Regions from separate parts of the Azonexus sp. MM2026_4 genome, predicted to be linked through region 2. Evidence: riboswitches for the same ligand, from Rfam matches in the RefSeq annotation. Region 2 holds a riboswitch; the other holds the start of a gene.
The links. Region 2 has a riboswitch for cobalamin ahead of bluB (5,6-dimethylbenzimidazole synthase). Riboswitches for the same ligand answer to the same signal wherever they lie in the genome.
Positions count from the first base shown of each region.

Region 1 (10,228 bases), 420 kb from region 2:
TTTCCGACGGTGTTGCGTAGCCACCATAAAGCGCAGCCATGACGCCGATCAACAGCAGCACGAAGGGAATGACGCGCGGCAGCATGCGGGTCTTGTCGGCCCGGGTCATTTTCATTTCGTCGAGGTAAGCCGATTTGGCGCCGCCGGAATGCCAGACGTCGAGTGCCGAGTTGTATTCGACCTTGAAGCGGAACACGGCGTAGCCAGCGAAAAGACCGACCAGCAACAGTCCCGGGAAGATGCCGGCAAGGAACAGACGGCCCAGCGACTGCTCGGCGGCGACCGCGAAAAGGATCATCGTGATCGACGGCGGCAACAGGATGCCGAGCGTCCCGCCCGCCGCGATGATGCCGGCGGCGAAGCCCGGCGAATAACCGCGCGAGCGCATTTCCGGAATGCCGGCACCGCCGATCGCGGAGCAGGTTGCCGGGCTGGAGCCGGCCATCGCGGCGAACAGCGCGCAGGCAAAAACGTTGGCAATGCCCAGACCACCGGGAATCTTGTGCATCCAGGCATGAATCGCCAGATAGAGATCGGCACCCGCCCGCGAGCGGCCGATGGCGGCCCCCTTCAGGATGAACAAGGGAATGGACAGCAGCGTGATGTTGGCCATTTCCTCGAACACGTTCTGGGTAATCGTGTCAGTGGCCGCGGCCGGCATGAACACCAGCATGAACAGCACGGCAATGGTGCCGAGGGCAAAGGCAATCGGGATGCCGGAGAACATCACGATCAGGGTGCCCAGCCCGTAGAGAATGCCAATAGTGGATTCGGCCATGTTATTTCTCCTTGCGAACGAGGCCGGCGACCAGTTGCAGCAGGATCTGCAACGACAACAGAGTCATACCGAGGGTCATGAAGCCGTAGGGAATCCACAGCGGTGGCGCCCACGAGGACGAGGTCGTCTGACCGTCAACCCAGGCTTCGTGCAGCAGCAACATCGATTTCCAGGTGAAGAAGCTGCAGAACAGGAAGGACACCAGATCGCAGAAGATCAGCCGCAGCTTGTTGATGAAGGGCGGCAGCAGGCCGCCCAATGCCTCGATGCCGATGTGGCCGCGCTGCGACTGGACGTAGGCGGCGCACATGAAGGTGGCACCGACGAGCAGGAAAACCGACATCTCGTCCTGCCAGTCGGTCGGGATCTTCAGGAAATAGCGCAGGAAGACGCTGCTGCACAGGATCAGCGAAGCGGCGAGCAGCGCGATGGACGACAGGAACATGATCGCCGTGTTCAAACCCTGCATCAGGCGATTGATTCCCCCCAGAATCCCCTCCTCGGGGATTTCGGGCGCCTTGACGGCGCCCTCCAGTTCGAAGCCGTGGCTCACAGCGTTGCCTCGGCCAGCTTGAGGATGCGGGCGCAGCTTTCATTCTTGCCGGCGAAGTCCTTCCATGCCGTATCGCGGGCAATCGCCTGCCAGCGCTTGACGGTCGCGTCGCTCATGTCATAGGCCTTGCCGCCAGCCTTCTGATAGACCGCCGCCACTGCCTGGTCGTCAGCCTTGGCGCCTTCCAGCGCGAAAGCCTCCATCTCGGCACCGACTGCCATGATCACATCCTGCTGCGCCTTCGGCAGCCTCTCGAAAACAGCACGCGAGATCAGCAGCGGCTCGAACATGAACCAATAGGTCTTGCCACGTCCGGTGGTCAGCGCCTTGCCGACTTCTTCCAGGCGGAAGGAGATCAGGCTGGTCGACGAAGTCATTGCCGCATCGAGCGCGCCGGTCTGCATCGCGGCGTAGATTTCGTTCGAAGGCAGGGTCAGCACGGTGGAACCGGCCGCCTTCAACACCATGTCCATTTCGCGACTGCCGCCGCGTACTTTCAGGCCCTTGGCGTCTTCCGGCTCGATGATCGGCTTGGCGCGGCTGGCAACACCACCTGCCTGCCAGATCCAGCTGACGATCAAAACCCCCTTGTCGGCCAGGATATTGGCCAGCGCCTTGCCAATCTCGGCCTTCTTCCAGCTTACCGCTTGCTCGTAGGAAGTGACGATGCCCGGCATCAGGCCGATATTGGTTTCCGGCACTTCGCCGCCGGCGTAGGACAGCGGAACCAGTGTCATGTCGAGCGCCCCCTTGCGCACCGAACTGAACTGGGCGTTGGTCTTCATCAGCGATGAACCCGGGTAGACCGTGCCTTTCAAGGCACCATTGGTCCGCTTGGCAATCTCGGCACTGAAACGACGGCAGAGGCGGTCGCGGAAGTCACCTTCGGTCGCCGTGCCGCCGGGAAACTGGTGCGAAATCTTGAGTTCACCGGCTGTTTGCGCCCACAGCAGATTGGGAGCGAAAGCCAAAGCTGGCGTAGCAGCCAGGCCTTTAAGGATATTGCGCCGTGTTTCGTTCATGATGTCTCCTCCTGATGAATGAACAAATAACGAAGACGGTGAAACCTCACTGGCTGGCTCCTCCTCGCCTCAGGAAGGCCGCTCTATTGTTTTGTGTTCAAAAATCACCGTCGTGTATACAAGATATCAGAGATTGAATACTGGTCAACTAATTTCGTATAATTCAATCACTGCCAATCGTTGGAGACCAAGCGTGAACAGTCCTGTTGAAATTCCAGCTACCGCACGACAGTCGGAGCGGCTTGGCGAGTTGATCGAAGAGCGCATCGTTACTGGTGTTTACCCGCCTGGTACGCGACTTGACGAGCAAGAACTCGCCGATACCTTCGGCGTCTCACGAACCCCAGTACGCGAAGCGCTGATTCAGCTTTCTTCGGCTGGCTTGATCGAGATTCGTCCTCGGCGCGGCGCCACCGTGCCGGAAGTGGGGGCCGATCGGGTCTGCGAGATGTTCGAGGTGATGGCCGAACTGGAGGCCATGTGCGGGCGCCTGGCCGCCCGGCGGATCACTGCGGGCGAGCAGCTTGCCCTGCAGGAGGCGCATCGTGCCTGCGAAGCGGCGCGCGATGCCGGCATGCCGGATGTCTATTACCAGTTGAATGAGGTATTCCACCAGCGCATCTACGAAGCCAGTCACAACGGCTTTCTGGTGGAGCAGGCGACTGCCCTGCACCGCCGCCTGCGTCCCTACCGGCGGCTGCAACTGCGCGTCAGGAATCGCATGGCGACATCGTTCAACGAGCATCAGGCCATCGTCGATGCCATAGTCAAGGGGGACAGCGACCTCGCCTCGGCACAATTGCGAGCCCACGTGACGGTCCAGGGCGAACGCTTTGCCGACCTTGTCGCTACCTTGCGCGACTTCAAGGCCGGCACTTGATCCGTTTCAGCCGATCAGGCTATGCAGCATCTTGGTGGCGAGCAAGGCGAGAAAACCGCCGAAAGCCCGTTTCAGTTGCTTGACCGGCAATTTGTGCGCCAGTCTGGCACCGACCGGTGCCATCAGGATGCTCATGACGACGATGCCGATGAAGGCGGGCAGATAGATGTAGCCCACCGTGTAATCGGGCAAACCGCTATCGCTCAGACCGGCAACGAGATAGCCGAGCGCCCCGGCGACGGCAATCGGGAAACCCAGCGCTGACGAGGTACCGACGGCGTTGTGGATCGCCACGTTGCAGAACAGCATGAAGGGCACCGAGAGGAAACCGCCGCCGGCGGCAACCAGACTGGAGATGACGCCGATAACGCCCCCGGCGATGAAGCGCCCCCAGCCATTGGGCATCTGGCGATGGGCGTGCGGCTTGAAATCAAGCATCATCTGGATGGACGCGTAATAGACGATAACGACGAAAATCGCCGTCATCGGTCCGGTTGGTACCTGGCCGGCAACCAATGAGCCGCCGAAGGTGCCGAGTACCAAGCCGGGTGCCATCGTCCGAACGATGTCCCAGCGCACGGCGCCGTGCGCATGATGGGCGCGCATGCTCGAAATCGACGTGAACATAATGGTCGCCATCGAGGTGCCAAGCGCCAGATGCATCACGTGCGCGGGCGGGAAATCCTGGGCGACGAACAGCATGTACATGAAAGGCACCAGCGTCAGTCCTCCGCCAACGCCGAACAGGCCGGCGACAAAGCCGCCAAAAATTCCCAGCAGAGGATAAGTGAGCCACCAAAGCGTCATGTATCGGTTTCCAGCAAGCGGTTAATGAAGATCCATTCGGCCGTCGTCACCGGCGTGATCGACAGCCGGTTGCCGCGCGCCAGCACGCGCATGCCGGCCAGTTCCGGATGGCGGCGCAGCTCGCCGAGGCCGAGCAGCCGGGAGCGGCTGACGAAACGCACGTCGCGCAGCCACCAGCGCGGCTGTTCGTGTGTCGATTTCGGGTCGTGATACTTGTCGGTGGCGGAAAACTGGGTCGGGTCCGGATAGCTGTCCGAGCAGATTTCGCAAATGCCGGCGATGCCCGGTTCGGCACAGCCGGAATGGTAGAAGAAGGCGAGGTCGCCGGGCTGCATGGCGTCGCGCATGAAGTTGCGCGCCTGGTAGTTGCGCACGCCGGTCCACGGAAAGGCGCGTTGCGGCGCGGCCGCCAGATCGTCGATCGAAACCTCGTCCGGTTCCGATTTCATCAGCCAGTACTGCATCTTCCGGTCACAAAATGAAAACAGGTGGCAGACCAGCTGCCACCTGTCAAAAAAAGCCCCCGCGAGTGCCGTCAGGCCGGCATCCTGAACCTGGGTTCAGAGTGGCTGCTTCCCTTCCGCATCAGGCACGTTCGACGAAGAGCGCGCACAACAGCGGGTTTCTGGTCCGCAACCGATGCCAATCAGCATTGGTTCAAGGAATATATGGCCTTAACAAACACCGCAGGGGACACTCGGCGGGCCACCCCGCAACCGGTCAGAAGTCCAGTTGCTGCTGGGGTGCCAGCACGGCATCCAACCGTGCTCCCATGACTTCGATTCTACGCTTCGTTTCCGGCGACGCAACCGTTTCTTGGTTGTCTTCCGGCACGGGCTGGCCGAGGTGCTCGTGGGCGATGTTGAGCGCCGCCATCACCGCCACGCGTTCGGCGATGGTGCTGCGCGTGCGCTGGGCGATGTCGCGCATCTTGCCGTCGACCATGTTGACCGCCGCCAGCAGGGCATCGCGTTCTTCGGGCAGGCAGGCAACGCGGTACTCGCGGCCCATGATCTTGACGTCGAGAAAATTCTGCTCGCCGCTCATCAGGCATCCTCGGGAATCTGTTCGATCAGGCCTTCGAGGCGTTCGCGGGCGGCCGTCATGGTCGACCGCAAATGCAGGCGTTCCGCTTCGGCAGCGGCGATCTGGTTCTTCAAGACTTCGTTTTCGGCGCGCAACTGGTGCACCAGGGCGACGACCTGATCGATCTTGGCTTCGAGCGCTTCGAGTTCGCTATTCATGGGCCGCACTATAGAGGGATAAATGTAGTCCGGTCAAGGACTAAGCGGCTATTTTCAAAGTGATTTATTGCTTTGGCGCCGGGGCGTGGCTCGCGCTGCTCGGAGCGGCGATGTAGAATGCGCGGCTTGTCAGGTGCCGTACTCGGAATTCATTCCATACGGTTAAACGGGAAAGCGGTGCGTCTCCAACGAGACCAAGCCGCTGCTGCCCCCGCAACGGTAAGCAAGTGCGGGCGTATCACGAAGCCACTGGGGAAACCTGGGAAGGCGATGCGTCAAGACTTGCGAGCCCGGATACCGGCCTGCCATGCCTCACGGAAATGCCACGGGGTGGTGGCGCCGGTTTCTCGACCTGCGCTCCGCCCGTGCGTTTCCTTTTCAACGCATTCCGGCATGCGGGGACGCCTGCCGGGAAAGGGAAAACCATGTCCATCCGTTTCCGGCCCCTGCTCGGCCTGGTACCGGCCGCTTTCGTCGCGGCCGCTGGCGGCGCTGAATCCGTCAGCCTCGACGATGTCGTCGTCACTGCCACCCGCCAAGCCATGCGTGCCGACGAAGTCCTCACCGATACGACCGTCCTCGAGCGCGCCGAGATCGAGGCCGCCGGCCATTCCAGCCTGGAACAGATCCTCGCCGCGCAACCCGGCATCCAGATGGCGGCCAACGGCAGTCCGGGCGCAGCGTCCTACTTGTACGTCCGCGGCGCCAATCCCAAACACGTCCTGCTGCTGATCGACGGCATGCGCGTCGGCTCGGCAACTTCCGGCGAGCCGACCTGGTCGCGCATCCCGGCGGCGCAGATCGAGCGCATCGAGATCGTCCGCGGGCCGGCGTCGTCGCTCTACGGCAGCGATGCGATCGGCGGCGTGGTCCAGGTATTTACCCGGCGTGGCAGCGGGCCGCTGCAGTTCTCGGTGGCGGCCGGCGGCGGCAGCGACGGCGCCCGCTCGGCCAGCGCCGGGTTGGCCGGCAGCCAGAGCGGCTGGCGCTACGCGCTGAATCTGAGCGAAGACGCGAGCGACGGCTTCAACAGCAAGCCGAAGGACCCGAAAGCCAATCCCGACCGCGACGGTTTCCGCAACCGGGCGGCCGCCGGCAGCCTCGGCTACCAGTTCGCGCCCGGCCACGAACTCGGCCTGACTGTCCTGCATGCTGAGGGGCGCAGTCGCTACGACGGTTCCGGCGCCAAGGTGAACTGGGTCAATAGCACGCGCAACGGCGCGGCCAGTCTGGTCCTGCAGAACGCCCTGAGCGCGCAATGGACCAGTCGCCTCAGCGTCGGCCGCAGCATCGACGATTCCAGCAACCTCAAGGACGGTATCCGTAACAGCCGTTTCAACACCGAACAGCGGCAATACGCCTGGCAGCACGACATTCAGGGCAGCCTCGGCAATTTCCTGGTCGGTGTCGAGCGTCTCGAACAACAGATCGACACCAGCGGCAACTATGCCCGCGACGAGCGCCGCAACGACGCCGTCCAGCTCGGCTGGAACCGCGGCTTCGGCGCGCACCGGCTGCAGGCGTCGGTTCGCCACGACGACGATTCGCTGTTCGGCGACAAGACTTCCGGCTCGCTCGCCTACGGCTACCGCTTCTCGCCCAACTGGCGGGCCAGCCTGAGTGCCGGCACCGCCTTCAAGGCGCCGACCTTCAACGAACTCTACTATCCGGCGAGCGGCAGCTACGTCGGCAACCCGGACCTGCGCCCGGAGTCGTCGCGCAACCGCGAAGCGGCGCTGCATTACGAAACCGGTGCCCAGCATGTCTCGCTGACCTGGTACCTCAACCGGATCGAGGACATGATCGTGTGGACCAAGGTCGGCGCGCTGAATCAGCCGACCAACGTCGAAAACGCACGCATCGAGGGAACGACGCTCGCCTGGCAGGGGCGACTGGCCGGCTTCGACCTGCAGGCCAGCCACGACTGGCTGGACGCCGCAGACCGCAGCAACCACCGCCAGTTGCCGCGTCGGGCCCGGCACACGGTAGCGGCGGCGGTGGCGCGCAGCGTTGGCGACTGGGACTGGCGGGTCGAGCTGACGGCAAGCGGCAAGCGCTACGAGTACAAATCGAATGCGCGCGTCGGCCTGAGCGGCTACACTCTCGCCAACCTTTACGCCGCCTACCGTTTTTCGCCGGACTGGGCCGTCTTCGCCCGCATCAACAACCTGTTCGACCGCGACTACACGCTCGCCGACGGTTATGCGACGGCGGGACGCAACGCCTTCATCGGCATCCGCTACAGTCCGAAGTAAGTCCGCATGCCGACCCGTCGCCGCGCTTTCCTGATCCTTTCCTCGCTCGCCCTGCTTAGCCTGGCGAGTTTTGCGCTGGCGCTGGCGGCCGGCAGCCTGCGCGTGGCGCCGGGGGAAATCGTCGCCGCGCTGTTTGGCCAGGGCGAAGGGGCCGGCGACGTGGTCGTCCAGTTGCGCCTGCCGCGCGCCCTCGCCGGCTTTGCCTGCGGTGGCCTGCTGGCGCTGGCCGGCGCGCTGATGCAGGTGCTGCTGCGCAATCCGCTGGCCGATCCCTATGTGCTGGGGATTTCCGGTGGTGCCGGAGTCGGCGCGATGTTCGCGATGCTGCTCGGGTTGCCGCTGCTGGCTGTCGACGGACTGGCCTTTGCCGGCGCTTTCGGCGCCATGTTCCTGGTTTTCGGGCTGGCGCACGGCGACGGCAGCTGGACGCAGACCCGCCTGCTGCTCACCGGCGTCATCGTCGCTGCCGGCTGCGGCGCGCTGATCGCGCTGATGCTGTCGATTGCCGAAGAGAGCAAGCTGCACGGCATGCTGTTCTGGCTGATGGGCGACCTCGGCCAGACCTTCACCTGGTGGCCGCCGCTGCTGGTCCTGGCGCTGGCGCTGCTGGCGGCCATGCCCTTCGCCCGCGAACTCAACCTGCTGTCGCGCGGCCTGATGCAGGCGCAGGCGCTGGGGGTGGCGATCGACCGCCTGCGCGTCGCCATCTACCTGCTCGCCTCGCTGGCCACCGCCGCTTCGGTGACCACCGCCGGCTCGATCGGCTTCGTCGGGCTGGTCGTGCCGCATCTGGTGCGGCTGGCGCTCGGCAACGACCAGCGCCTGCTGCTGCCGGCCTCGGTGCTGGCTGGCGGTTCGCTGCTGGTCTTCGCCGACACCGCGGCGCGCACCGTGATCGCCCCGCAGCAGTTGCCGGTCGGCGTCCTCACCGCGCTGATCGGCGTGCCGGTCTTCCTCTTCCTGCTGTCGAGGCAGCCGAAGTGAGCGCCCCCTTGCTCGAAGCTCGGCAGCTCAGCGTCGATATCGGCGGCAAGACCGTTGTCGACCGCCTGAACCTGAGCCTGCAGCCGGGCGAAAGCCTGGCCATCCTCGGTCGCAACGGGGCCGGCAAGTCGACGCTGCTGTCCACGCTGGCCGGACTGCGCCCGCCGCAAGCCGGCGCCGTGTTGCTCGACGGCGAGGACTGCGCTTTGCTGCCGCCACGCCAGGCGGCCTTGCGCCGAGCCTGGCTCGGCCAGTTCCAGAACGATCCGTTCGGTTCGACCGTGCTCGAAACCGCGCTCACCGGCCGCCATCCCCACCTCGGCCGCTGGGACTGGGAGTCGAAGCGCGACGCCGAACTGGCGCGCGGTGCGCTGCAGGCGCTCGGCCTGGCCGGCATGGAAGCGCGCCAGGTGCACACGCTGTCCGGCGGCGAACGCCAGCGCCTGGCGATCGCCACCCTGCTCACCCAGGCGGCGCCGCTCTACCTGCTCGACGAACCGCTGTCGCACCTTGACCTCAACCACCAGATGGCGGTCCTCGAACTGTTCGCCGGCACCGCCCGCGACTGCGGCGCCGCTGTCGTCATGGTCCTGCATGACCCGGCGCTGGCCCACCGCTTCTGCGACCGGGCGCTGCTGGTTTACGGCGACGGCCGTTGCGAGCAGGGCGCGGTCGACGCGATCCTCACCGCGGAAACGCTGTCCGGACTCTACGGCTACGGGCTGCGGCAGATCGAAGACCACGGCCAGCGCTGTTTCATTCCGGAGTAAGCCCATGACGATCAGCCACGAACAACGCATGCAGAAGAAAAAGGCCGTGATCGACGGCAAGATCGACGCCGCCCAACAGGAACGCGGCGTGCTGGTGATCAACACCGGCAACGGCAAGGGCAAGTCCTCGGCCGCCTTCGGCGTCGTCGCCCGGGCGCTCGGCCACGGCTTCAAGGTCGGCGTCGTCCAGTTCGTCAAGGGGCGCTCGGACACCGGCGAGGAAGCCTTCTTCCGCCAGCAGCCGAACGTCGCCTGGCACGTCGGCGGCGAAGGCTTCACCTGGGAAACCCAGGACAAGGAGCGCGACGCCCAGGCCGCCCAGGCCGCCTGGGAAGTCGCCTGCCGTCACCTGCAAAATCCGGAGATCGGCCTCGTCGTCCTCGACGAAATGACCTACGCCTTCAAGTACGGCTGGCTCGACCTCGACGCGGTGATCGCCAAACTGCGTTCGCGCCCGGCGCTGCAGCACGTCATCGTCACCGGCCGTGCCGCCCCGCAGGCATTGCGCGACGCCGCCGACACGGTGAGCGAGATCGGCATGGAAAAACACGCCTTTCAGGCCGGCGTGAAAGCCATGCCCGGACTGGAATACTGATGCCCGCCTGCCCCGCCCTGCTCGTCGCTGCCCCCGCCTCCGGCCAGGGCAAGACCACCGTCACCGCCGCGCTGGCCCGCCTGCATGCGCGCCAGGGGCGGCGCGTGACCGTGTTCAAGTGCGGGCCGGATTTCCTCGACCCACAGATTCATGCCTTCGCCAGCGGTCAACCGTGCCAGAACCTCGACCTCGGCATGTGTGGGGAGGCCGATGCGCGCTGGCGGCTGGCGCGGGCGGCGGCGGAATCCGACCTGATCCTGGTCGAGGGCGTGATGGGCCTGTTCGACGGCCAGCCGTCGGCGGCCGACATCGCCGAGCGTTTCGCCATCCCGGTGCTGGC
Region 1 covers NZ_CM148380.1:2,768,514-2,778,741, reverse strand. Annotated here, with positions in the region: gene AC0KWY_RS13145 (TRAP transporter large permease) at 1-778, opposite strand, end outside; gene AC0KWY_RS13140 (TRAP transporter small permease) at 780-1,331, opposite strand; gene dctP (TRAP transporter substrate-binding protein DctP) at 1,328-2,353, opposite strand; gene AC0KWY_RS13130 (GntR family transcriptional regulator) at 2,547-3,233, shown strand; gene AC0KWY_RS13125 (sulfite exporter TauE/SafE family protein) at 3,240-4,040, opposite strand; gene AC0KWY_RS13120 (EVE domain-containing protein) at 4,037-4,489, opposite strand; RNA gene ssrS (6S RNA) at 4,557-4,736, opposite strand; gene AC0KWY_RS13110 (cell division protein ZapA) at 4,761-5,087, opposite strand; gene AC0KWY_RS13105 (hypothetical protein) at 5,087-5,284, opposite strand; cobalamin riboswitch at 5,399-5,604, shown strand; gene AC0KWY_RS13100 (TonB-dependent receptor domain-containing protein) at 5,710-7,539, shown strand; gene AC0KWY_RS13095 (FecCD family ABC transporter permease) at 7,546-8,523, shown strand; gene AC0KWY_RS13090 (ABC transporter ATP-binding protein) at 8,520-9,293, shown strand; gene cobO (cob(I)yrinic acid a,c-diamide adenosyltransferase) at 9,298-9,888, shown strand; gene AC0KWY_RS13080 (cobyrinate a,c-diamide synthase) at 9,888-10,228, shown strand, end outside.
Region 1: another riboswitch for cobalamin. It lies ahead of AC0KWY_RS13100 (TonB-dependent receptor domain-containing protein); the one in region 2 lies ahead of bluB (5,6-dimethylbenzimidazole synthase).

Region 2 (10,228 bases):
CGAGAAATATTATCGGACCGATGCCCGCCTCGCCTACAGCTTCAAGTTTGCCGGGCAGCGCGGTGAGCTCGCCTATACCGCGCAGTCGCTCGAAGGCAGCCACGCCGAACAGCGCAAGAGCGGCACGAAGCCGAACGGCCGTTACGTCGACCGGCGGCACTGGCTGACCTTGCGTCTCGATTTCTGAACTTGCCGCTCAGGCGCGCATGCCGCGCATGACGGCGCCTTCGAACCAGGCCTCGAAAGGTTCGCGCGGGCCGACCGCCTTGCCTAGCGCGTAGGCGATGCCGAGCTTGCGCAGGTGTTCGAGCGAGGGGGTGTCGTCGACATCTTCGGCAATCGAGAAGATCTGCTGTTCGGCGGTGATTTCGAGGATCGCGCGCAACAGCGCGGTGGAACTGAGACCGTCGCTGATGTCCCGGGTCAGGCTCTGGCTGAGCCGGACATAGGCCGGCTGGAGGGTGCGTAGCTGGGTGAAGGAGGCGACCCCGCCGCCAAATTCGGTGAGCGCGATCTGGCAGCCGAGCTCGCGCATGCGCCGGGAAAATTCGATCAGCAGGCTGGTATGGTGGGTGCCGACTTCTTCCGGGAACATCAGGCACAGCCCTTCGCCCCGCACGCCGGCGGCGGCCAGGTTGCCGGCAATGAAATCGCCGGTCTTGGCGCTGGTGATGGCGGCCCGCGATAGCGGCACCATGCACTGCATCTTCAGTTGTTGTCCCTGCGCCCGGACCAGCGAACGAATCGCCGTTTCCAGGAAATGGTGGTCGAAGACCGTCGCCATGTCGTAGCGCTCGGCGGCGTCGATCAGCGCGCTCAGGGCGATCGGCGCCTGTCCCGCCTCGTTGAGGCGGGCGCTGATCTCGGCCATCGGCCCGTGCGGCACGCCCGGTTGCAGCGGGCGGACCGGGATCGCCTCGACGATCAGGCGGCCTTCGGACAGCGCGCTGGCCAACCGGCTGGCCCAGTTGCCGCGGTCGCGCCGGCGGTCGGTCGGCGCTGCCGGTGCCATCTCGCAGACCCGGTTGCGCCCGCTTTCCTTGGCCTGCAGGCAGGCGGCGTCGCTCAGGGCGAAGATTTCATGAACGTCGCGCACGTCGCGGGTGACCGGCGCCAGGCCGATGCTGGCGCCGATGGCGAAGATCTTGTCCTGCCAGACGAAACGGTATTCGGCCGAGAGGGCGCAGATGTCCTGCGCCACCTGGCGGGCCTTGGCGAGACTGCAATTGGCCAGCATGATGCCGAATTCGTCGCCGCCCAGGCGGGCCAGCGTGTCTTCCTCGCGCAGGCGTCCCTGGAAGAGGAGGGCGATCTGGCGCAGCAGTTCGTCGCCGGCGATGTGGCCGCAGGCATCGTTGACCGCCTTGAAGCGGTCGAGGTCGATGTAGAGCACGCTGAATTCGTCGCCCCCGGCATGGACGGCGGCCAGCGCCTTGTCGAGGCGCAGTTCGAACTCGCGCCGGTTGACCAGCCCGGTCAGGGCGTCGTGGCGGGCCTGGAAGACCAGCTGGGCGGTGGCTTCCTCGATCCGCGTCTGCATCGACTGGTGGGCTTCTTCGATATGGCTGGCCATCTCGTTGAAGCCGTCCTCGAGTACCCGCAGTTCGCCGCTCGAACTGGCCTGGACGCGGGTGTCGAAACGTCCGGCCGACATGTTGCGGACGGCGGCGGCAAGGCGCTGCAGGGGGCGCGCCAGATGGTCGGCCATGGCGATGGCGAGCACGCCCATCAGGCCGAGACCGCAGAGGACGGCGATGAAGCCCTGCAGCATCAGCTCCTTCTGGCGGACCTGCAGCTCTTCCTTGTCCAGCTCGATGAAGACATGGCCGATGGTTTCCTGCGGGTTTTCGTCGAGGCCGGCGATGTCGAACAGGGGATCGCTGTCGCTCTGGCTGCGCACGACCGGCGCGCCGAAGGCAATCCAGGTGTCGCCTTCGCCGACCAGCGCGGGCGCGTTCAGTCGCTGGCGGATGGCTTCGGCGGAGAGCGAGACGCGCCCGCTGACGGCCAGGGTACGACCTTTCGGGTTGACGATGATTGCCGCCTTGATCCCGGGTTCCTGCATGGCGGCCTGGACCAGGCCATAAACGCTGTCCATCTGGCCGGCGATGATGCCGTATTCGCTGATCGGTGCCAGGTAGCGGACGGTGGCCAGGCCTTTGGCGCGTAGCTGGTTTTCCAGGGTGCTGATGCCGGTGATGGCGAAATAAACGACGAGCAGCGTGGTGATCAGGGCGCTGGGCAGCAGCGTCAGAACCAGCAGGCGTTGGCGCAGGGTCAGGTTCTTCATGGATTGACTTCACTGGCTAGCAGTTTCTGGAACAGATCGCTTTCCTCCGGCAGGCGGAGGCCGAAGGCGTCGGCGACGCTGCGGTTGATGTCGATCGAGAATTTTGACGGGCTGACCGGAGACGGTAGCCGGGTGCCATGCGCGATGAGCAGATCGGCCGCCTGGCGGCCAATCTGCTGCGGCGTCGAGTACAGCGCGGCGAGCGCGCCGGCCTTGACCATGGCGGGCGAGAAGGCGATCACCGGCCGCCGGTGGCGATACGAGGTGATCAGGATGGCCTTGATCGTGTTGCGCGAATAGAGCATTGGATCGGGCAGGGCGAGCAGCACTTCGCTGCGCTGCATCAGCGCTTCCAGCGTCGGCAGGATGTATTCCTCGCCGTTGGCGAACTCGCTGACCGGTTGCAGACGTTGGCCGGCGAGGGCAGCGCGCAGGTTGTCGGCTTGCTGGCGGGACTGTTCGCTGAGCAGCAGCCCGACCCGCTGCAGTTCGGGGAAGAGCAGGCGCAGCAGACGCGCCTGACGCTGTGCCGGCTGGTCGAGATAGATTGCCGAGATTGCCGGCGGGCGGCTGGCCCCGGTCTGGCCTTGGTAGGCGTGCTCGGTGAGCAGGGTGGCGAGGACCGGTACCTTCGGTGAGCTGGCCAGCGCTTTGCGCAGGGCTTCGCTGCCGGCAGTGACGATCAGTGCGACCGGTTGGCGTTCGGGAGCATGCAGTTCGGTATCGGTGTAGCTGACCTGCCAGTTGCTGCCTTTGAGCCGCTGCTGCAGGCTGCTCGCAAATTCCTGGTAGGGGGCGCTGTTGTCGGCCAGGACGATGGCGATTTCGCCCGCCCGCGCAGCCAGGGCGAGCAGGGAAAAGACCAGGAGAATCAATGCCGAACGCAACATGCAATAACTATAGGGGTTTGCGTGATGCCATGGCAATAAGCGTTTTCCGTCAGGCGTCCTCGGGCCAGAGGATTTCTTCCAGCAGCGGCAGGCCTTCGCTGATCGCTACCGGTCCCGGGGTCAGGATGATTGCCGACTTGATCTCGTGCAGCCGACCATGGGCGACGGCCGGTATGGTCTGCCAGCCCGGACGGGCGGCGACCCGCTCGGGACGGAAGTGCTTGCCGCACCAGGAGCCGATGATGATGTCCGGGGCGGCGGCAATCACTTCTTCCGACGTCGGCCGGCGGTCGGCGGCGAGCGGCGAACGGGCGCGTTCGGCGAAGACATCCTCGCCGCCGGCAATGCCGATCAGTTCGGAAACCCAGCGCAGGCCGCTGATCAGCGGCTCGTCCCATTCCTCGAAATAGACGCGCGGCCGGCGGCCGCACTGGGCAATGCGTGTTTCGGCCATCGCCCGAGCCTGCGCGATCTGCACTTCCAGCCCGGCGACCAGCGCCTGCGCCCGATCGTCCGCGCCGACCAGGCGGCCGACGGTCTCGATCATCGCCAGGATGTCGTCGACGCTGCGCATGTTCAGCGCGTAGACCGGAATGCCGGCCTTGATCAGGTCGCGCGCGATGTCGGCCTGGAGATCGGAGAAGGTCAGCACCAGGTCCGGTTCGACGGCGAGGATCTTGGCGATGTCGCCGCTGGTGAAGGCGAAGACCTTCGGCTTTTCCTTTCGCGCCTGCGGCGGGCGGACGGTGTAGCCGCTGATGCCGACGATGCGGTCCTGCTCGCCAAGCGCGTAGAGGACTTCGACGGTTTCGGTGGTCAGGCAGACGATGCGCTGGGGCAGGCGGGGCATGGTGTTCTCACTTGGGGCGACGGCTGCGTGCGACATCGAGGTAGTCGCAGAGTTTCGCCGTGCCGTCGAGAATGCGCGGCGTGTGGCGCTGCATGATGTCCGGGTTGATGTGGAAGAGGTTGCCGCGCCGGACCGCGGTCAGGCGCTTCCACTGCTGCCAGTCGTCGAGCCATTCCGGTTTGGCGTCGCCCATGCCGGTGGCGACGATGGCTTCCGGATCGGCCTCGATCACCGCTTCCAGGCTGACTCGCGGCGCCATCTGCTCGAGCTGGCCGAAAACGTTGTCGCCGCCGCAGATGCGCATCGCGTCGCTGATGATCTGCGGGCCGCCGACCGTCATCAGCGGCGCTTTCCAGATTTGGTAAAAAGTGCGCACTTTCGGCTTGCCGGCGTTGCCGCCCTGCAGCGCGGCGAGACGCTCGCGGAACTGGCGGGCGGCGGCGTCGGCAACGGCCGAGGTGCCGGCGAGGCGGCCGAAACGTTCGAGTTGGCCGGCAACGTCGGCGATCCGGTTGGGCTGGACGATGAAGACGGTGAGGCCGAGCGCGCGCAGCTTGTCGGCCTGCGCCATGTTGTTGCCGCTTTCCCAGGCCAGCACCACGTCAGGCTTGAGGGCGACGACGGCTTCCAGATCGATGCGCGAATAGCCGCCGACACGCGGCACTTTCTTCGCCGCCGGCGGGTAGTCGCTGTAATCGACGGTGCCCACCAGCTTGTCGCCGGCGCCGGCTGCGAACAGCGTTTCGGCGATGTGCGGGGCGAGGGCGACGATGCGTCGCGCCGGCTCGCGCAGGCGGACTTCTCGGCCGCTGTCGTCACGCACGACGATTTCGGCGTGGGCGCCGCCCAGGCAGGCGGTGGCAAGCAAGGCAAAGAGACAGCGTTTCATGCGGGCTTCCACTCCGTGAGCGCGTCGGCCAGGCGCTGCCAGCCGGCTTCGTCGGGCGGCAGGCCAAAGCGCAGCAGCGGGTTGGTTTCGTAGCGGCGGGTGAGGATGGCGCGGCGCGCCAGGTGTTCGTGCAGCTCGGCGGTGGTCGGCGCGTTCAAGGTCGCGAACAGCGGCGTTGCCTTGACCTCGCCGAGCGGCGCCAGCAACTGGCGCAGGCGTTCGCCGTCGACGTGCAGGCGCTGCCGGGTCGTTGTCTGCCAGGCGTTGTCGGCCAGTGCCAGCGTGGCCGCGGCGCGCGACGGGCCGGCGATGCTCCACGGCCCGATCGCCTCAGCCAGCTTCGCCAGCAGCTCGGGGGCGGCGAACAGGAAGCCGACGCGCAGCCCGGCCAGGCCGAAGAACTTGCCGAGCGAGCGGAAGACGATCAGGTTAGGCGCGTCCGCCGTGCCGGCCAGCGGCGTCAGGCTGTCGTCCGGCGTCGCGTCAATGAAGGCCTCGTCGACGATCAGCCAGCCGCCGCGCTTTTTCAGTTGCGCTGCGGCGTCGACCGCGAGATCGCGCGGATGGCGGTCGGCGGTCGGGTTGTTCGGGTTGCACAGCAGCACGTAGGGCGTTGCCGCCGCCAGCGCGCGCGGCAGCGTCGCGTTTTGCAGGAAGCGCAGCTTGTGGCCGGCGCGCTGCCAGGCCTGCGGATGTTCGTTGTAGAGCGGCGCGATGCAGGCCACCGCGGCGCGCGGCAGCAGCGCCGGCAGCCACTGGATGGCGGCTTGCGAGCCGGCCACCGGCAGCAGGTTGGCGTTGCCGTAGTAGGCGGCAGCGGCGGCTTCGAGGCCGTCGTTGTCTTCTGGCAGGCGCTGCCAGGCTGCCGCCGGCAATGGCGGCACCGGCCAACCCAGTGGGTTGATGCCGGTGGACAGGTCGAGCCAGTCGGCGAGCGGGAGGTCGTAGTGGGCCGCGGCTTCGCGCAGGCGGCCGCCATGGTCAAGCATGCAGGGCTCCGATCAGGAAAAGAACGGCCAGCCACAGCCACAGGCTGCGCCGGATCAGCGTGATCGCCCGGCCGAGGTCGGCGGCGACCGGCGCCGGGCCGCAGCCGAGTGGCGGGCGGATTTCCTCGCGGCCGTGGTAGATGGCGGCGCCGCCGCATTGCACGCCGAGGCTGCCGGCGCCCGCCGCCATCACCGGGCCGGCGTTCGGGCTTTCCCAGCCCGGCGCCTGGGCCCGCCAGCAGGCCAGCGCGTCGCGCCAGCGGCCGAGCAGGGCATAGCTCAGCGCGGTCAGCCGCGCCGGCAGCCAGTTGAGCGCGTCGTCAACGCGGGCGGCCCAGCGGCCGTACAGGTTGTAGCGTTCGGTACGGTAACCCCACATCGCGTCGAGCGTGTTGGCCAGCCGGAAGAGCAGGGCGCCGGGGCCGCCGAGCAGGGCGAACCAGAACAGCGCGCCGAAGATCGCGTCGTTGCCGTTCTCCAGTACCGACTCGACGCCGGCCTTGGCGACGCCGGATTCGTCGAGTGCTGCGGTATCGCGGGAAACGATCCAGCCGACGCGCTGCCGTGCCTCGTCGAGGCGCCCTTCGCGCAGCGGCCGGGCGACCGCTTCGGCGTGTTCGCACAGGCTGCGCGCGCCGAGCGAAAAATAGAGCAGCAGCACGTCGACCGCGAACGGTGCGAGCGGCCGCAAGGCCAGCGCCAGCGCCACCCAGGGCAGCACCGCCAGCGCCCAGCCGAGCACGCCGCCGGCAATCGTGCGCCGGTTCAGGCGTATTTCGATCGCCGCCGCCAGCGTGCCGAAGCCGATCAGCGGGTGAAAGCGCCGCACTTCGCCGAACAGGCGGTCGAGCAGCACGGCGGCGAGCGCCGCCAGCGGCATGGCGTAGGGGCCGGCGAGCAGGTTCAGTTCGGCCATTGGCGGGCCAGGGCGATGGCGGCGTCGATTGCCGCGCGCGCCTGCGGGCTGTTGTGCCAGCAGGTCGAACCGATCATGCGGGCGATGTGCAAGGTGACGACGGCGGTTTCTTCGGTGGCCAGGCGGTCCAGCGGCGCGTAGCCGGCGTCTTCGAGGCGGCGGATCACCGTCGGGCCGACGCCGGGCAGGGCGAGCAGCGCGGCGCGCTGGTCGGCCGGGAAGGTGCTGCTCATGCGCCGCGCTCCGCCGCGGCGAGCGCCGACAGTGCGGCGGTCAATCCGGCATTTTCGGGTAAATCGCGCGTCCCCCACTGTTCGTGGAAGACCAGTTCCTCGACCGGCAGGCGCGGCAGCCAGCCGGCGCTTTCGAGTTCCGGGCGGTCCTTGAAATGGCTGACTTGGCCGATGCACAGGTAGGCAATCGGCACGATGTGGTGCGGAATACCGAGTGCGTCCTGCAGGGCACGCTCGTGGAAGATGCTGACCCAGCCGACGCCCAGCCCCTCGGCGCGCGCCGCCAGCCACAGGTTCTGCACTGCACACACGCTGCTATACAGGTCCATGGTCGGCATGTGGGTGCGGCCGAGCACTACCGGGCCGCTGCGCGAGCGGTCGCAGGTGATGCACAGGTTCACCGGCGCGTCGAGGATGCCCTGCAGCTTCAATTTGCTGTAGATCTCGCGCTTCTCGTCGGGGAACATCCGTTCGGCCTCGGCGTTGGCTTCGCGGAAGATGTCGTGCACCCGCTGTTTCACGTCCGCCGAGCGGACGACCAGGAAATTCCACGGCTGCATGAAGCCGACCGAAGGCGCGTGATGCGCCGCCAGCAGGATGCGCGCGAGCTGGTCGTCGGCGACCGGGTCGGGCAGGAACTGGCCGCGCACGTCGCGGCGGTTGAAGATGGCACGATAGACGGCGGCCCGTTCGGCCTCGGAAAAAGCGAGCTGGTTTTCCATGGATTCCCCTTCTGGAAACGCGAAGGCACCCGTCCACGGCGCCGTGTGACGTCTCCCGGCCGGTCTTCTGACTCGGATTCATCCGCTGCCGCGCCTTCCCGGTCGAAACCAGTGGCCTGATGCGGCGAACGTCCTCCTTACAGCGTTGGGCACGTGGCGGATTCGCACCGCCTTCCCGATTCTCCTGCCGGCAAAGCCGGAAGGCACCCGGAGACACAATCCCGACTTTCGTCGGAAGTCGGCGATGGTGCCATAATTACCGCCTTTTTTCACGGGCCGGGACGATGATAGGCAACGCGCTGATGGTGCAGGGAACGACCTCCGACGCCGGAAAATCGACGCTGGTCGCGGCGCTGTGCCGGATTCTCAAGCGCCGCGGAGTTTCCGTGGCGCCGTTCAAGCCGCAGAACATGGCGCTCAATTCGGCGGTCACCGTCGACGGCGGCGAGATCGGCCGGGCGCAGGCGCTGCAGGCGCTGGCCTGCGGTCTCGAGCCGCACACCGACTTCAACCCGGTACTGTTGAAGCCGACCACCGACCGCAAGGCGCAGGTGATCATCCACGGCAAGGTCGCCATCGATCTCGACGCCAAGGCCTACCACGAGTACAAGCCGCGGGCGATGGGCGCGGTGCTCGAATCCTGGGCGCGGCTGACTGCGCACTACGACTGCGTTCTCGTCGAAGGTGCCGGCTCGCCGGCCGAAATCAACCTGCGCGCCCGCGACATCGCCAACATGGGTTTCGCCGAGGCCGTCGATTGCCCGGTGATCATTGTCGCCGACATCGACCGCGGCGGCGTCTTCGCCCACCTGGTCGGCACGCTGGAGCTGCTGTCGGCGTCCGAGCAGGCGCGCGTCGTCGGCTTCGTCATCAACCGCTTTCGCGGCGACATCGGGCTGCTTGAACCTGGCCTGGACTGGCTCGAACAGCGCACCGGCAAGCCGGTGCTCGGCGTGCTGCCCTACCTGCACGGGCTGCTGCTCGACGCCGAGGACGCGATCGCGACGGCCGCGGTCGACGGCAAGACAACGGCAAGAATCCGCGTCGTCGCGCCGGCCTACCCGCGCACTTCCAACCACAACGACCTCGATCCGCTGCGCCTGCACCCGCAGGTCGATTTCCGCTGGATCGCGCCGGGCGAGGCGTTGCCGCCGGCTGACCTGATCGTCCTGCCCGGTTCCAAGGCGGTGCGCGCCGACCTCGACTGGCTGCGCGCCCAAGGCCACGACCAGGCCATCGCCCGTCATCTGCGCTACGGCGGCAAGGTGATCGGCCTGTGCGGCGGCTACCAGATGCTCGGCCGCAGCATCGCCGATCCGCTCGGTCTCGAAGGCCCGCCGGGAACGACGCCCGGCCTTGACTTCCTGGCGGTGGATACGACGCTGGAAACGGAAAAGCAACTGCGCAATGTGAGTGGTCACTTGCATATTGAAGGCCGGCCGGCGATGACCGGCTACGAGATCCACCTCGGCGTCACTGAGGGCGACGGCCTGACCCGGGCCGCCATAGCGCTCGCCGACGGGCGCAGCGATGGCGCGATTTCGGCCGACGACCAGGTGCTCGGCACCTACTGCCACGGCGTTTTCGATCATCCCGAGGCCTTGGCCGCGCTCTTGCACTGGGCCGGTGCCGGCGAGGTCGACCATGTCGATTTCGCCGCCCGCCGCGAGGCCGATCTCGAACGGCTGGCCGATTCGGTCGAGGCAGCCTTCGATTGGGAAAGACTGGCCGCCGTGTTGCCTTTGCTCGCCGGCAAGTACGGGGTGGCTGCGGAAACATCCGGTAGCAATCAGTCGCAATCCGTTCATGATTGATTAAGAGGGGGCTGCCTAGAATCCAGGATCGTACATTTCTGGATTCAGCCCATGACACAACCGGCCCCGATCGAACTCGAGTTTTCCCGCAAGTACGACCGCCAGCACGCGCAGCAGTATTTTCACAAGCACCGGGCCGGGTTGATGCGCCGTCTTTCCGACTGGCGCGAGCAGCAGATCGCGCGGGCGGCGCTGGCGCTGGCCGGCGATCCGGCGAGCGTCCTCGACCTGCCCTGCGGTGCCGGGCGTTTCTGGCCGATGCTGGCGGAACGGGCGGAGCGTCGCATCCTCGCCGCCGACAACTCGGCCGACATGATTGTTGTCGCCCGCGCTACGCAGGCGCCGGAGATCGTTGCCCGCGTCGAGACCTTCCAGACTTCGGCCTTCGCCATCGAGCTGGCCGACGGCGCCGTGGATTGCGTGTTCAGCATGCGCCTGCTGCACCATGTCGCCGAGCCGGCGCACCGGCTGGCGATGCTGCGCGAGTTCCACCGCGTTTCCCGTCAAACCGTCGTCCTTTCGTTGTGGGTGGACGGCAATTTCAAGGCCTGGCGGCGGGCCCGGCTGGAAGCGCGGCGGCTGGTCAACAACAACCGTTTCGTCGTCGCGCGTGAGGTGATCGAGGCCGAGTTCGC
Region 2 covers NZ_CM148380.1:3,186,743-3,196,970, forward strand. Annotated here, with positions in the region: gene AC0KWY_RS14970 (TonB-dependent receptor plug domain-containing protein) at 1-187, shown strand, start outside; gene AC0KWY_RS14975 (diguanylate cyclase domain-containing protein) at 197-2,290, opposite strand; gene AC0KWY_RS14980 (ABC transporter substrate-binding protein) at 2,287-3,180, opposite strand; gene AC0KWY_RS14985 (cobalamin-binding protein) at 3,230-4,030, opposite strand; gene AC0KWY_RS14990 (cobalamin-binding protein) at 4,038-4,919, opposite strand; gene cobD (threonine-phosphate decarboxylase CobD) at 4,916-5,908, opposite strand; gene cbiB (adenosylcobinamide-phosphate synthase CbiB) at 5,901-6,824, opposite strand; gene AC0KWY_RS15005 (hypothetical protein) at 6,812-7,057, opposite strand; gene bluB (5,6-dimethylbenzimidazole synthase) at 7,054-7,779, opposite strand; cobalamin riboswitch at 7,820-7,995, opposite strand; gene AC0KWY_RS15015 (cobyric acid synthase) at 8,064-9,593, shown strand; gene AC0KWY_RS15020 (class I SAM-dependent methyltransferase) at 9,645-10,228, shown strand, end outside.